One region of the Pseudoalteromonas lipolytica genome, then DNA from elsewhere that is predicted to be linked to it. Evidence: predicted binding sites of a transcription regulator. Region 1 holds the regulator's gene; each other region holds the start of a gene.

The links. Region 1 encodes FliA, which starts transcription of late flagellar genes. Its sites were predicted from a motif close to CTAAAGNTNNNNNNNNNNNNGCCGATA; they were not measured.
Region 2: D0907_RS06455 (VC2046/SO_2500 family protein) is a predicted target of FliA. The motif match lies at 2,504-2,530, and genes of this name have one in related genera.
Region 3: D0907_RS01815 (DUF5610 domain-containing protein) is a predicted target of FliA. The motif match lies at 1,894-1,920, and genes of this name have one in related genera.

Annotation. Positions count from the first base shown of each region.
Region 1 covers NZ_CP032090.1:1,066,921-1,071,316, forward strand. Annotated here, with positions in the region: gene flhF (flagellar biosynthesis GTPase FlhF) at 1-1,139, shown strand, start outside; gene D0907_RS04825 (MinD/ParA family ATP-binding protein) at 1,132-1,992, shown strand; gene D0907_RS04830 (RNA polymerase sigma factor FliA) at 2,019-2,729, shown strand; gene cheY (chemotaxis response regulator CheY) at 2,769-3,152, shown strand; gene D0907_RS04840 (protein phosphatase CheZ) at 3,170-3,937, shown strand; gene D0907_RS04845 (chemotaxis protein CheA) at 3,953-4,396, shown strand, end outside.
Region 2 covers NZ_CP032090.1:1,418,203-1,422,598, reverse strand. Annotated here, with positions in the region: gene D0907_RS06475 (S9 family peptidase) at 1-67, shown strand, start outside; gene D0907_RS06470 (SulA-like leucine-rich domain-containing protein) at 367-804, shown strand; gene D0907_RS06465 (YchJ family protein) at 845-1,324, shown strand; gene D0907_RS06460 (DUF6172 family protein) at 1,496-1,795, opposite strand; gene D0907_RS06455 (VC2046/SO_2500 family protein) at 1,954-2,469, opposite strand; tRNA gene D0907_RS06450 (tRNA-Tyr) at 2,582-2,666, shown strand; tRNA gene D0907_RS06445 (tRNA-Tyr) at 2,715-2,799, shown strand; gene D0907_RS06440 (IS110 family RNA-guided transposase) at 3,209-4,222, shown strand.
Region 3 covers NZ_CP032090.1:382,342-386,737, forward strand. Annotated here, with positions in the region: gene D0907_RS01800 (thiol:disulfide interchange protein DsbA/DsbL) at 1-171, shown strand, start outside; gene D0907_RS01805 (2-thiouracil desulfurase family protein) at 231-686, shown strand; gene trmA (tRNA (uridine(54)-C5)-methyltransferase TrmA) at 688-1,785, opposite strand; gene D0907_RS01815 (DUF5610 domain-containing protein) at 1,950-3,065, shown strand; gene murI (glutamate racemase) at 3,132-3,926, shown strand; gene D0907_RS01825 (RNA recognition motif domain-containing protein) at 3,889-4,368, opposite strand.

The DNA.
Region 1 (4,396 bases):
AAACGAGTGAACATTATCAGCCAAAAACACACAGTTTTGCGCCGCAAGAGCAGCCGCAATATTCAGCAAAACCTCGCTATCAAGAGCAAGCAGCACCGCGAGTGCAAACACAAGCACATAGCTTAGGTTTTGATGATGATTTAGACACAGGCTTCGACGATTTAGATTCACCAGCAGAACACAAAACGGCCACACCCGCAAGCCACTCAGAAATGGCGACGATGCGTGAAGAAATGAATGCCATTCGTCAATTACTTGAACATCAAGTATCTGGTTTGATGCAGCAAGACATGGCGCGTCGTGATCCTACCCGCGCTTGTATGATTGATCGCCTAGCCGGTATGGGCATTGAGCGTGATGTTGCGGAGCAAATGGCGTGTTTTATTCCTGATGACGTTTCGCGTCAACAAGCGTGGCAAGCCTTATTGCAAATGGTTGAAAACCAAATGCATACAACAAATAATGAAATTTTACGTCAAGGCGGTGTGTACGCTTTAGTGGGTCCTACGGGGGTGGGCAAAACCACCACCGTGGCGAAATTGGCAGCCCTTGGTGCACAAAAATATGGTGCAGATAAAGTCGCGCTTATTACAACAGACACTTACCGTATTGGAGCGTATGAGCAGCTAGCCACTTATGGCCGCATTATTGGCTGTGGTGTGAAACAAGTTAAAGACGCAAATGAATTAGCTGAAGTGTTATACCATTTACGCAATAAGCGTCTAGTATTAATAGACACTGCGGGTATGAGTCAACGCGACTTACGCTTAACTGAGCAACTTAATACATTAATGCGCAATCAGCGTGTCGACATTCGCAGTTATTTAGTGTTAAGTGCAACAGCGCAAATTAACGTGCTACAAGAAACCGTTCGCCACTTTAAAAAAGTGCAACTAAGTGGTTGTATCTTCACTAAGTTAGATGAATCACTTAGTTTAGGTGAGATTATTAGTATTGCGATTCAAAATCGCTTGCCAATAGGGTATCTTACTAATGGTCAGCGTGTTCCTGAAGATATTCGCGTTGCGAATGCAGAAAAACTAGTAAAAAAAGCTGAGCAATTATATTTAAAACGAGCAAAAGCACAACATTCACGACGTCAAGCAGTAGCGTCGAACACAGTAGGGATGTATGATTAACACAGTATTAGATCAAGCAAGCGGCCTGCGCAAAATGAATCAAAATAATAATAGTGGCGTTAAAGTTATCGCTGTCACTGGCGGCAAAGGTGGTGTGGGTAAAACGAATGTGTCACTCAATACCGCGATCGCATTAGGTCAGCTGGGAAATCGTGTATTAGTATTAGATGCCGATTTAGGGTTGGCAAATTGTGACGTAATGCTTGGTTTACGTGTCGAGAGAAACTTATCTCATGTTTTATCTGGTGAGTGTGAACTGGATGAAATTCTTGTCGAAGGCCCAGCAGGTATAAAAATTGTGCCAGCGACTTCGGGCTCGCAAAGTATGGTTGAGTTAACACCGTCAGAACATGCGGGGCTTATCCGCGCATTTAGCGAGCTAAATACTGAGTTTGATATTTTAATTGTCGATACCGCTGCGGGTATTTCAGACATGGTATTAAGCTTTTCGCGTGCAGCGCAAGATGTTGTTGTTGTTGTATGCGATGAACCTACCTCAATTACCGACGCTTACGCCCTAATTAAAGTGTTAAGTCGTGAGCATGGCGTTTACAAATTTAAAATAGTTGCCAATATGGTGCGCAGTATGCGTGAAGGGCAAGAATTATTTGCTAAACTCTCAAAAGTAACGGATCGATTCTTAGATGTGTCTATGGAACTTGTCGCAACCATTCCGTATGACGAGAATATGCGCAAATCGACCCGCCGCCAAAAAGTGATTGTGGAGTTATTTCCAAACTCACCAGCCGCTGTGGCATTTAAAACATTAGCAACGAAAGCAGTTAAGTGGCCAATTCCAAATCAACCGTCAGGTCATTTAGAATTTTTTATTGAAAAACTAGTAAACGGTTAACTATGACAACATCGGTGAATAAAGCGATGGGATATCAATCAGCACAGAATTTAAATGCGATTGTTGAAAAACATGCCTCTTTAGTCAAAAAAGTGGCGTGTCATCTAATTGCTCGTTTACCTGCCAGTGTGCAACTCGATGATTTGATTCAGTCAGGTATGATTGGCCTTATAGAAGCGTCGAAAAATTTTGATGCGAGTAAAGGGGCCAGTTTTGAAACATTTGCGGGTATTCGAATTCGAGGTGCTATGCTCGATGAAATCCGTCGAGGTGATTGGGCTCCCCGTTCAGTTCACCGCAATGCACGCCTTGTCGCTGAAACGATTTCGGATTTAGAGAGTATTTTAAACCGCGAGCCAAAAGACACAGAAGTTGCTGAAAAACTTGATATTACACTGGATGAGTACCATCATATTCTACATGATGTAAATTCCAGTAAGGTACTGGGTATAGAGGATTTAGGCGTTGATGAAGACGTCATCACACCTATGGGGCATGATTTAGCACTAGACAAACCGTTTAATAATGTTAAAAATGAACGGTTTAACCAGTCTCTATTGACGGCTATCCAATCTTTACCAGAAAGAGATGCACTCGTTTTGTCTTTGTATTACAACGATGAAATGAACTTAAAAGAAATAGGGCACATACTCGATGTTAGCGAATCGCGTGTGAGTCAAATACATGGTCAGGCGATGATTAAGCTCAAAGCAAAAATCAATGACTGGATTAATTAGTAGTAAGTAAATAAGGTTCAAACCTCACCGGAGGATGTTTTGGATAAAAACATGAAAATTCTTGTTGTTGATGATTTTTCTACAATGAGACGTATCATTAAAAACCTGTTAAGGGATTTAGGTTTTACCAATGTGCAGGAAGCTGATGATGGTTCAACAGCATTGCCGATGTTGCAAAATCAAGAGTTTGATTTTGTTGTAACAGATTGGAATATGCCTGGAATGCAAGGTATTGATCTATTACGCGCAATTCGTGCTGATGATAGCCTTAAACATATCCCCGTGTTAATGGTGACAGCTGAAGCGAAAAAAGAACAAATTGTTGCTGCTGCTCAAGCGGGTGTTAATGGCTATATCGTCAAACCATTCACTGCTGCGACACTGAAAACCAAATTGGAAAAAGTGTTTGAACGTTTAGGTTAATCTAAGGGGAGAGGCTTATGTCAGCACTTGCTGCGCCTCAAATAAGTTTAGAGCAAGCTCGTCAACTTGTTGAGTATCTTGAAAATGGTGAACAAGAGAAGGCTGATAAGCTGATACTTGAAACAGCATCAAAAGAACAATCAGAGTTGTTTGCTGAAGTCGGTAAATTGACACGACAACTTCATGAAGCACTAAAAAACTTCGATCTTGATACTCGACTCACAGATTTAACAACAGAAGCAATCCCGGATGCAAAGCAGCGCTTGAATTATGTCATGGAAATGACTGAAAGCGCGGCCAATAAAACGATGGATGCCGTGGAAGCGAGTTTGCCTATAGCACAACAGCTCGCTGATGAAATTGCCACGATTAAACCAACGTGGGATCGTTTAATGAATCGAGAAATTGAACTCGGTGAATTTAAAACGTTATGCCACAGCTTAGATAAGTTCATGAATAACTCGCACACCAAAACAGATGAGTTACAAGGCTTGATGACCAACGTGCTAATGGCGCAAGATTATCAAGACTTGACGGGGCAGGTAATACGCCGTGTTATCGAATTAGTGCGCGAAGTAGAAGACAGTTTAATCAATCTCTTAACTGTATTCGGCAGTCAAGACGATGGTCAAATAAAACAAGAAAAACAGGCCATAGACAAAGCACCTGCACAAAGCGATACGCTGGCAGGTCCAGAAGGGCCAATTATTGATAAAGAGTCACGCGATGATGTTGTTTCAGGACAAGATGAAGTTGATGACCTATTATCAAGTCTGGGCTTCTAAGAGGAGAGTAGCTGCATGAGCTTTGAAGTCGATGAAGATATTTTACAGGATTTCCTTGTTGAAGCAGGGGAAATTTTAGAGCTTTTGTCAGAGCAATTGGTCGAGCTTGAAAATAATCCAGATGATAAAGACTTACTAAACGCTATTTTTAGAGGCTTTCACACCGTAAAAGGTGGCGCAGGCTTTTTAAGCATGACTGAACTTGTTGATGCGTGTCATGGTGCTGAAAATGTGTTTGATTTGTTGCGCCAAGGCGTGCGCAGTGTCACACCAGAACTTATGGATGTTATTTTACAAGCCCTCGATACAATCAATGAAATGTTCGCGACAATTCAAAATCGTGAACAACCAGAGCCAGCAGATCAAGCCCTCTTAGACGTCCTACATAAATTAAGTCAACCACCAACAGCAGAAGAGCTCGCTGGTGAAGACACAACCGTAACAGACGAAGTAGCAGAA
Region 2 (4,396 bases), 350 kb from region 1:
AAAAGAAAACCGTATCAAAGCATCAAACGCGTACCTTGAGTTTTTAAATACGTACTTGAAAAACTAAATTTTAGAAGCCGGTGTACACCGGCTTCTTTATCAAAACACCTGTATAAACCTCAAATATCCTGCATACAAACTACTGTATAAACTTCGATATAAAACACTGTATATATTATTTCATCCATTTTTCACAAAATATCACACTGCAAAGAAACAAAATAACTAATTGTTTTTAAAGATTTAATTTTTAAAATTATTAAAAGCTGAATAATTGGTTAAAAAAATAGCAAAAAACACTTGCGCAAAAATACTGTATAAACTACTGTATACACATACTGTATAAACAACCAGTGAGTGAAAGTTATGTTACAGCCAATTACCTTAAGAACCGTTAAAAGCTATCAACAAGATAACGACAAAGCGTCGGTTAATTTAATTCAAATTGAAGACGAAATTTCAGCAACATTTGAGCTATTAAAGGTATTACATCACTATAACAGTCAAAGTGCGTGGACATTGTTAATTGCACCTGATCATGTGCCAAGTAAAGCATTACTCGATTCATGTTCAATCGACACCAGTAAACTGTTAGTGATCAGACAAAAGCACCTTGTGAATCTTGAATATGTGTTAAGTTCGGCGCTGCACAACGGTAACTTTGCCGCAGTGATCACCTGGACAGATATTGTCAGCAACAATCAACTAGATTCTATGACTCTTAATTTAGAACATGCATCTGCAAAGTTTTACTGCTTCACCAAAAGCAACCCATTAAACAATTTAGTACCGCAGCCACAATAGGCTTGCTAAAATAGCAATTTATTGTTTTAGGTAAGTTGTTATGACATCACTCACACACTCCCTTTGTCCTTGTGGCAGCAAACAAGATTACTCGCTTTGCTGCCAACCTTTGCACACAGGCGATAGCCAAGCACAAACGCCGGAACAACTTATGCGTTCTCGCTTTAGTGCTTATGCCTTAAAAGATGCAAAATATGTCTTTACAACATACGCACAAAGCCAACAAACCGCTAACCCTGTTAGCGAAATCAAAGATTTTGCTAATAGCTGTCGTTTTACCAAGCTAAGCGTTTTAGATACTGAATATAACGAGCAAGAAGGTTTTGTAGAATTTAAAGCAAATTACTTTTACCAAAACTTGTATTGTGAGTTACACGAGAAATCGCGTTTTATTAAAGAAGATGGACTATGGCGTTACCTTGATGGTGAAATAACGCCCGTTGCTGATATTAAAACTGGCCGTAATGATGAATGCCCTTGCGGTAGCGGCAAAAAATATAAAAAGTGTCACGCAATTTAAATCACGGCTATTCACTGTTTATATAGCCAATCTAAACCTTGACTAGCCATTGTAGGGAAAGCCGTTGCGTGGTGGGCATGTGATATAAATCAACACAAAATAATGTCATTGTATTTCAGACAATAAAAATGGGCCTCAAGGCCCATTCTTAAATTCTATGAATTATAACGACTATTCTTCGTCAAATTCTTGTAACTGGCGTTGTGCTGGACGCGCTAGAATCTCGACATAAAACGATGTAAGCCCTTTTGCTTCAATATCGCTAATGCATTTATTAATTTCCGCCACATGAACGACTTTCGCGTCGTCAGCTGACTCTCCAAATTTACAATCAAATGCCCAGTAATCGGCATCTTCTGGGAGAGTTTTATTACGCTCACGTTTTAAATACTTCTTCACTTCGTGCTTAGCTGCATCAACCATGCGAGGGTATTTAATTTTCTCATGGTTAAGCGTGAATGTTTTCTTCATTATAGTCCTAATAACTTGGTTCAATGATAATGGCATAAAGCCATTTGGGCGCATTATAACAAGCACATAAAAAATTAGCTGTACTTTTTACTGATTTGCACCAATTTACCTACCTTTGTAAGTGTAGCGTACAAGGCGAGTATGACAATTTCAATTAATTAAGCAGTTGCCAATTGCAAAGGCTGATGAATCGCCTCGTCCGTTAAGCTGTCATAAAACGCAGCTGCATCCATTTGCATACGCTCTGTGGGTGCGTTTTTATCGTAATAGCGTTTTCTGACTGCTGGCTCACAGTTATCGATGACTTCTAACGGCACATGATTTTTATCATCGCGGATAGCAAGCGGCTCAGGACTGAGACAATTACGTAGGCGAATATCTGACAAGCCACCTTGTAAAAGTCGCAGCCCATTATTCTGCCCGATTAACATATCATATTGTTCAGGCGCTAATGGTTGTTTTGGGCCTGCCCCTAACTCATTTCTGAGTACGTGTTCTGAACTCTGAGTATCGGTTAATTCTGTTTTCGGTAAATGAAACTGGCTAAAATCAAGCGCATCATGAGACAGCATCGCCAATAATAAGGCAAACTCACCTTGGCGGTGTTCATGAACACTTTTGTTAAGACGATTATCAAGTTGACTCTCGTTGAGCAACAAACCATCAATTTGCATAGACTTTGGCCGAATAGTTTCAAGATTAACCAGTTATCGGCATTAATCTATTTTTCTTTAGTTTTTTTCTTTACTTAAAGAGCCAGTTTGCTATTATCAGCGCCGTTGCATTGGAGGGGTTCCCGAGCGGCCAAAGGGATCAGACTGTAAATCTGACGGCTCAGCCTTCGCTGGTTCGAATCCAGCTCCCTCCACCACTTTTCTACGCTCAGTTAAGTGGGGCCAAATGCAATAAAAATTAGTGTGGAGGGGTTCCCGAGCGGCCAAAGGGATCAGACTGTAAATCTGACGGCTCAGCCTTCGCTGGTTCGAATCCAGCTCCCTCCACCACTTTCCTTCTCTGCTAATTCACTATTCTATTTTTCATATTATTATTTACTTCTCTTTTCCTAAATCGTTAAACTAAAAATACAGCTATTTTCAATTGAATTATCCTTTTGTTATACCATTACGCTTAATTATGTGGTCTATTTTGAGGCAATAAAACCGCGTTGATAACAAGGCAAAAATGTAGTTATTTAGTTGTTCTCGGCAATTGCTCCTGCATTGCTCTACCTCCTGCATCCATGCAGTCGTAAATCAGACATTTTTAACGCAGGTAGCGATTGGTTTAATCACGCAAAATGATTAAGTATTTTTGCGGATTAATGGAATGGACTCTCTCCACTCCCCAACGGCGTCATAATGCGCCATAGTAGTTTAGGGTAAGTTTTAGCGTAAACAAAGTAGAGAGAGTCACATGAATAAAATAACAATTGGATTAGATATCGCCAAGAACATTTTTCATTTAGTTTGGTTATCAAACTCGGGAAAAGTGCTCAAAAAGAAAAAGCTCAAACGCACTAACATGAAAGAGTATTTTTGTAATTTAGAGCCCGCAATTGTCGTCATGGAAGCGTGTGGCTCATCAAACTACTGGGCACAAAGTATTCAAAACTATGGTCATGAAGTGAAAGTTATCGCTCCACAATATGTAGTCCCTTACCGAAAAGGAAATAAAAATGATTTCAATGATGCAGAAGCGATAGCTGAAGCTTCACAACGAGTGAATATGCGATTTGTGCCAATAAAAAGTGTAGAGCAACAAGACATTCAACTGTTGCACCGTATAAGAGAGCGGCGAATAAAATGTAGAACGGCCTTAGTGAATCAAACCAGAGGCCTCTTAGCCGAATATGGTATTAGCCTCTCGCAAGGCGTTAATCAAGTGAGAAAGTCTATCCCCGATATTTTAGAAGATGCGAGTAACATGTTAACGCCATTGTCTCGTCGATACATAGCCAGTTTGTATGATGAATTAATTGAGGTAGATAAGTTAATCACGGATTTGGATAGCGAGATAAAAGCTTTAAGCCATCAGATAGAGCAGTGCCAGAAATTAGAAACAATGACAGGAATAGGTCCCATCATCGCAACAGCTTTGTATAGTGCAATAGGTGATGGTAAAACCTTTAAAAGTGGGCGTCATATGGCAGCTTGGCTGGGACTAGTTGCCAAACAGCATACGACTGGCGATAACCCCAAGTTAAAGGGAATAAGTAAACGAGGAAATACTTATTTGCGAACTCAGCTGATTAATGGTGCCAGAGCTGCGTTAGTCAAATCGGGGAGTAAAGCTGACAAGGTAAGCTTATGGGCAAATAACCTGCGGGAGCGGCTGCCATTTAATAAAGCAGTGGTTGCATTAGCGAATAAAATGGCGCGAATGGCATGGGCGATGACCGTAAAACAAGAGAGGTACAAATTTGTATAAAAACATTAACCGCAATTAAAAGACAAAAGTTCAATAGCAAAAATTGCAAAGATTGAGATTGACGGAAAACGGTTCATAGCCGTCCTATTTAAACCTGATAATACCAAAGGCTGTTAGAAGCCGTCGAGATTGATAAGGTGATAGGGGCGGATATCCATCAGGGCTAGAGCGGAT
Region 3 (4,396 bases), 680 kb from region 1:
ATAGCAGCGAAAATGAAACGCGACCAAGAGTACTATCAACAAAAAGGAGCCTTAAAAGGCGTACCAACCTTTATTGTGAATGGTAAGTATCGTTTAATCTTAGGTGCAGACTCAGGTATTACCGATGCAAAAAGCATGGCTGAGCTAATTAATTACTTAGCAGCTAAGTAAGAGACTCGAAAATATTATTTAAAAGCTCCGCTCGCGGAGCTTTTTTGTTTGGTGAAGAAATGAAAAAACTTTTAGTGTCGAGTTGTTTACTAGGAAAGCCGGTACGCTATGACGGTCAATCACAAAACTTATTACATCCTGGATTAGAGTCACTGAAGCAGCAAGGGCGTATTGTGTCTTTTTGTCCTGAGGTTGCGGGTGGTCTACCTACACCAAGAGCGCCTGCTGAAATTAGCCAGGGTAGAGTATTAACACAGGATGCGCATGACGTCACCGCAGAGTTTAAAGCGGGTGCACAGCAAGCATTACGTGTATGCAAAGAACAAAGGATTCGGTTCGCACTACTCAAAGAGTCTAGTCCGTCATGTGGACGTAATTATATTTATGATGGAAGTCACACAGGGCAAAAGATTCGAGGAATGGGTTTAACTGCAAAGTTACTTAGTGACAATAATATACAGGTGTTCAGTGAACAACAATTGCCAGCGCTATTGGCTGCGCTGGCAAAAGTTTAAGTTATTTACGCTGTAAAAAGACGCCAGACTCAATATGATGTGTATAGGGGAATTGATCAAAAATCGCAAAACGTTTCACTTCGTGTGTTTTGCAAAGGTGATCAAGATCTCGTTCTAATGTCTCGGGATTACAAGAGATATAGATAATGTTGTCGTAGTTCGCCACCAAATCACAGGTAAGAGTATCCATCCCCGCTCGAGGAGGGTCGACTAAAATTGTTTGGCAGTTATAGCCGTTTAGATCAATACCGTCTAAACGTGAAAAAGTACGTTCGCCTTTCATGGCTTGTGTAAACTCTTCACTCGACATACGAATGATATCTAAATTATCGACTTTGTTTTGAGCAATATTGTACTGTGCAGAATAAACCGATGACTTTGAGATCTCAGTCGCAAGTACTCGGTTAAATGAACCGGCTAGTGCAATTGAAAAGTTACCATTACCACAATACAGCTCTAGCAAATCATTATTAAGGGGCTCACACAACGCTTGTGCCCATTCCAGCATTTTAATGTTCACTTTTGCGTTTGGTTGAGTAAAGCTATTTTCTACTTGCTGATAAATGAGTTCTTTACCATTTACGTTCAATCGTTCAACGACATAGTCGTTCCCAATCACTTCTTTTTGCTTACGTGCACGACCAATAAAGTCGATTTTAAACTGGCTGCTTAATTTTGCTTTAAGCTCTTTAATCGCAATTAGCCATTCATCGTTTAAAGGTTTGTGGTAAAGCAAACTAACAAGAATTTCACCACTTAAGCTAGAGAGGTAATCAATCTGGAATAACTTGCGGCGAAGTACCTCACACCCTTTTAAATTTTCAATCATCACCTGCATCACTTCGCCAACGAGTGGCGCGGCGGGATCAAATTCATCAACGCGAATTTTCTCTTTGCTTTGCTGATCAAACATAATGTGGAATAAATCGTCGCCCTCATGCCACACTCTAAACTCTGCACGTTGACGGTAGTGAATTGGATCAGAGCTGAACACTTCTAATGTGTTTACACCAAAGCGCCTAAACTGTGACGTGATGCGCTGCTCTTTCTCACTCAATTGTGCATCATATTGAGTTGTATCAATTTTTATAACCGCCATGGCTGATTACCTTTTATCTCTTAGCTATTTGTCGGCGCTATTGTAGGGAGCAGAGAGGATTTGTCTAGTTTTGTTATTTATTTTAGTGTCGTTTTTTTATACAAAAAACTTAAGTTATGCGATTTTTGGCCGATAATGAGGTAACCATAAAATGGAGTCGGATCATGAAAATTGGCAACCTAGGCTATATGCCTAATACAAATTTGAATAAATACAATGGTAAACAGTCTGTGCAGCAGCCTACCATTCAAAATCGTCAAGATAGCTATCAACAACGTGGCCGCGAACTGGCTGCAAAAGTACTCGACGATAAACTTGCACAAGCACTTGGTTTACCTAAAGCAGAAGAAAAGAAAGATAAACCCCTGTTTGATTTTGATGAGATCGTTAAAAATGTACTCAATTTTGTTGGTGGTGCGCTGCGTAAAGCAAAAGCAGATGGCGCTGATGATGAAAAGTTAAAAGGCATGTTAGGCGAGGCACGCAAAGGCGTACAAATGGGAATCGATGATGCCTATGATGAACTTAAAGAATCAGGCATCTTAAATGACGATATCGAAGAGGGTATCGAAAAATCGAAAGAAGGTATCTTTAAAGGTATTGATGAGCTTGAAGAAGACTTATTTAATCCTAAACCTAATGCCGTGACGGTTAGCCAAGCACAGTACGTGAGCTTAAGTAATAATGCCGAATATACATTTACCACAGCCGAAGGTGATGAAGTCAGTATTAGCTTTGCAGATGCATATGAGAGCAAGTCCGCTAGTAGCTACAGTAAAAACGGTGACAACGAAGCGTATGTCAGTGAATCGTCACAATCACGTGACTTATCTTTTTCTATGTCAGTGAATGGCGATCTTAATGAGCAAGAGCAGCAGGCCATTAACGAGTTGATGGAAGACTTACAAGGCGTTAGCGAAACATTTTTCTCAGGCTCACTCGATGAAGCCTTTGAACAAGCTAAAGAGCTTAACTTGAGTAATGAGCAGCTAGTCGGTTTTTCGATGGATTTGAAGCAAACCAAAACAGTTGCAGCTATAAAAGGGTACGAAGAATATAAACCAACGCCAGAGAAAGAAGTTGCAGAAAAGGTCGCCCCTTTTAACGATGACTTAAAAGAAGCCTTTAATAAAGCTGGTGATATTGGTTTGCAAAATCAACTTGCCGGAATATTGCAATGGTTAAATCAAGATAAAGAAGAAGTCAGTAAATTGGTTGATTATACCAAAGCGATGTTCGAGCAAATGAATACACTACGTTCAGCCAATGAACAGAACTAGTCTTCGCTTTCTTTTTAGATAGTCACATGGCAAACTGCTTGCCTTTCATGATCCGAGGTAAGTAGTTTGTCAGTCCATATAATGGTGTTTGATTCAGGTATTGGTGGGACAACTGTGCTTGAACAGATCCAAGCTTTGATCCCGAATGCAGATTATAGCTATTTTATGGATAATGCCTTTCTGCCTTATGGTGCGCAAACTTCGCAAACAATCATTCAACGCTTATTAGGGCTATTACACTTTATAGACACGCATGCGTTGCATGTTGATATATTAGTGATTGCCTGCAATACAGCATCGACATCTGCGTTAGACGTTATTCGACACTATACAAGTATTGAAGTTGTGGGGGTTGTGCCTGCTATAAAGCCAGCATGTGCCATAAGTAATACGAAGCACATTGGTTTACTTGCCACGCCCGCGACTACAAAAAGCAAATACACCGAGACGTTAATTTTGACACACAGTCAAGGTACAAAAGTGAGCTTGTACGCTTCGACTAAGCTGGTGGAAATTGCAGAAACACTGTTTCATAGTAAAAAACTACTCAAAGCCGAATTCAACGAAGCAATGGCTGAACTCGCTATTGCAGATGATATTGATGTATTAGTACTCGGATGCACACACTTTCCTTTATTAGCCCATGCAATAAATAACTATTACGACAAACGCGTTAAATTGATTGACTCAGGCCGTGCAATTGCAAATCGTGTCAGTAGTATTATTACAACGCAGCAATTAAATTTAGCAACAGACAAAAAAAAGCCGCTGCACTATTATGCAACGGCTCCGATTAGTCACCAGCAATTAAGCGTAGAGCTTGTTACGCTGATTGATCAGATTCCTCACGGAAACTATTAGACTCGTTCTCTTGTTTTTGTTTTGCTTCACGTACTTTTAAAGTACGTTGTTGGAACTCACTATCATTTAATTGATTAATTGCATTGTCAGCATCTGCCTCAGCCATTTCAACAAAACCAAAGCCACGACGTTTACCAGTGTTTTTATCTTTCAATAAACGAACGTTAAAGACTTTACCTTGTTCTTCAAATAAAGCGCGTACAACACCTTCATTCGCTCGGTAAGGAAGGTTGCCAACATAAAGTGTTTTTGTTTTTACTTCAGCCTCCTCACTTGCCGTTGATGAGAGTGCTGCAATAACTAAAGCACCAATTAATAAGCCTGCACCAAATAGCAACGCAGGGTCTAATGCTAAGCTCGAAAATGCAAACTTAACAATAACAAACCCTAATACAGCAAGAATAACAGAGAAAAGAAAAGATTTTTGATCGGGTAATTTCATTTTTGATCTACCAATAAACAGGAAATAA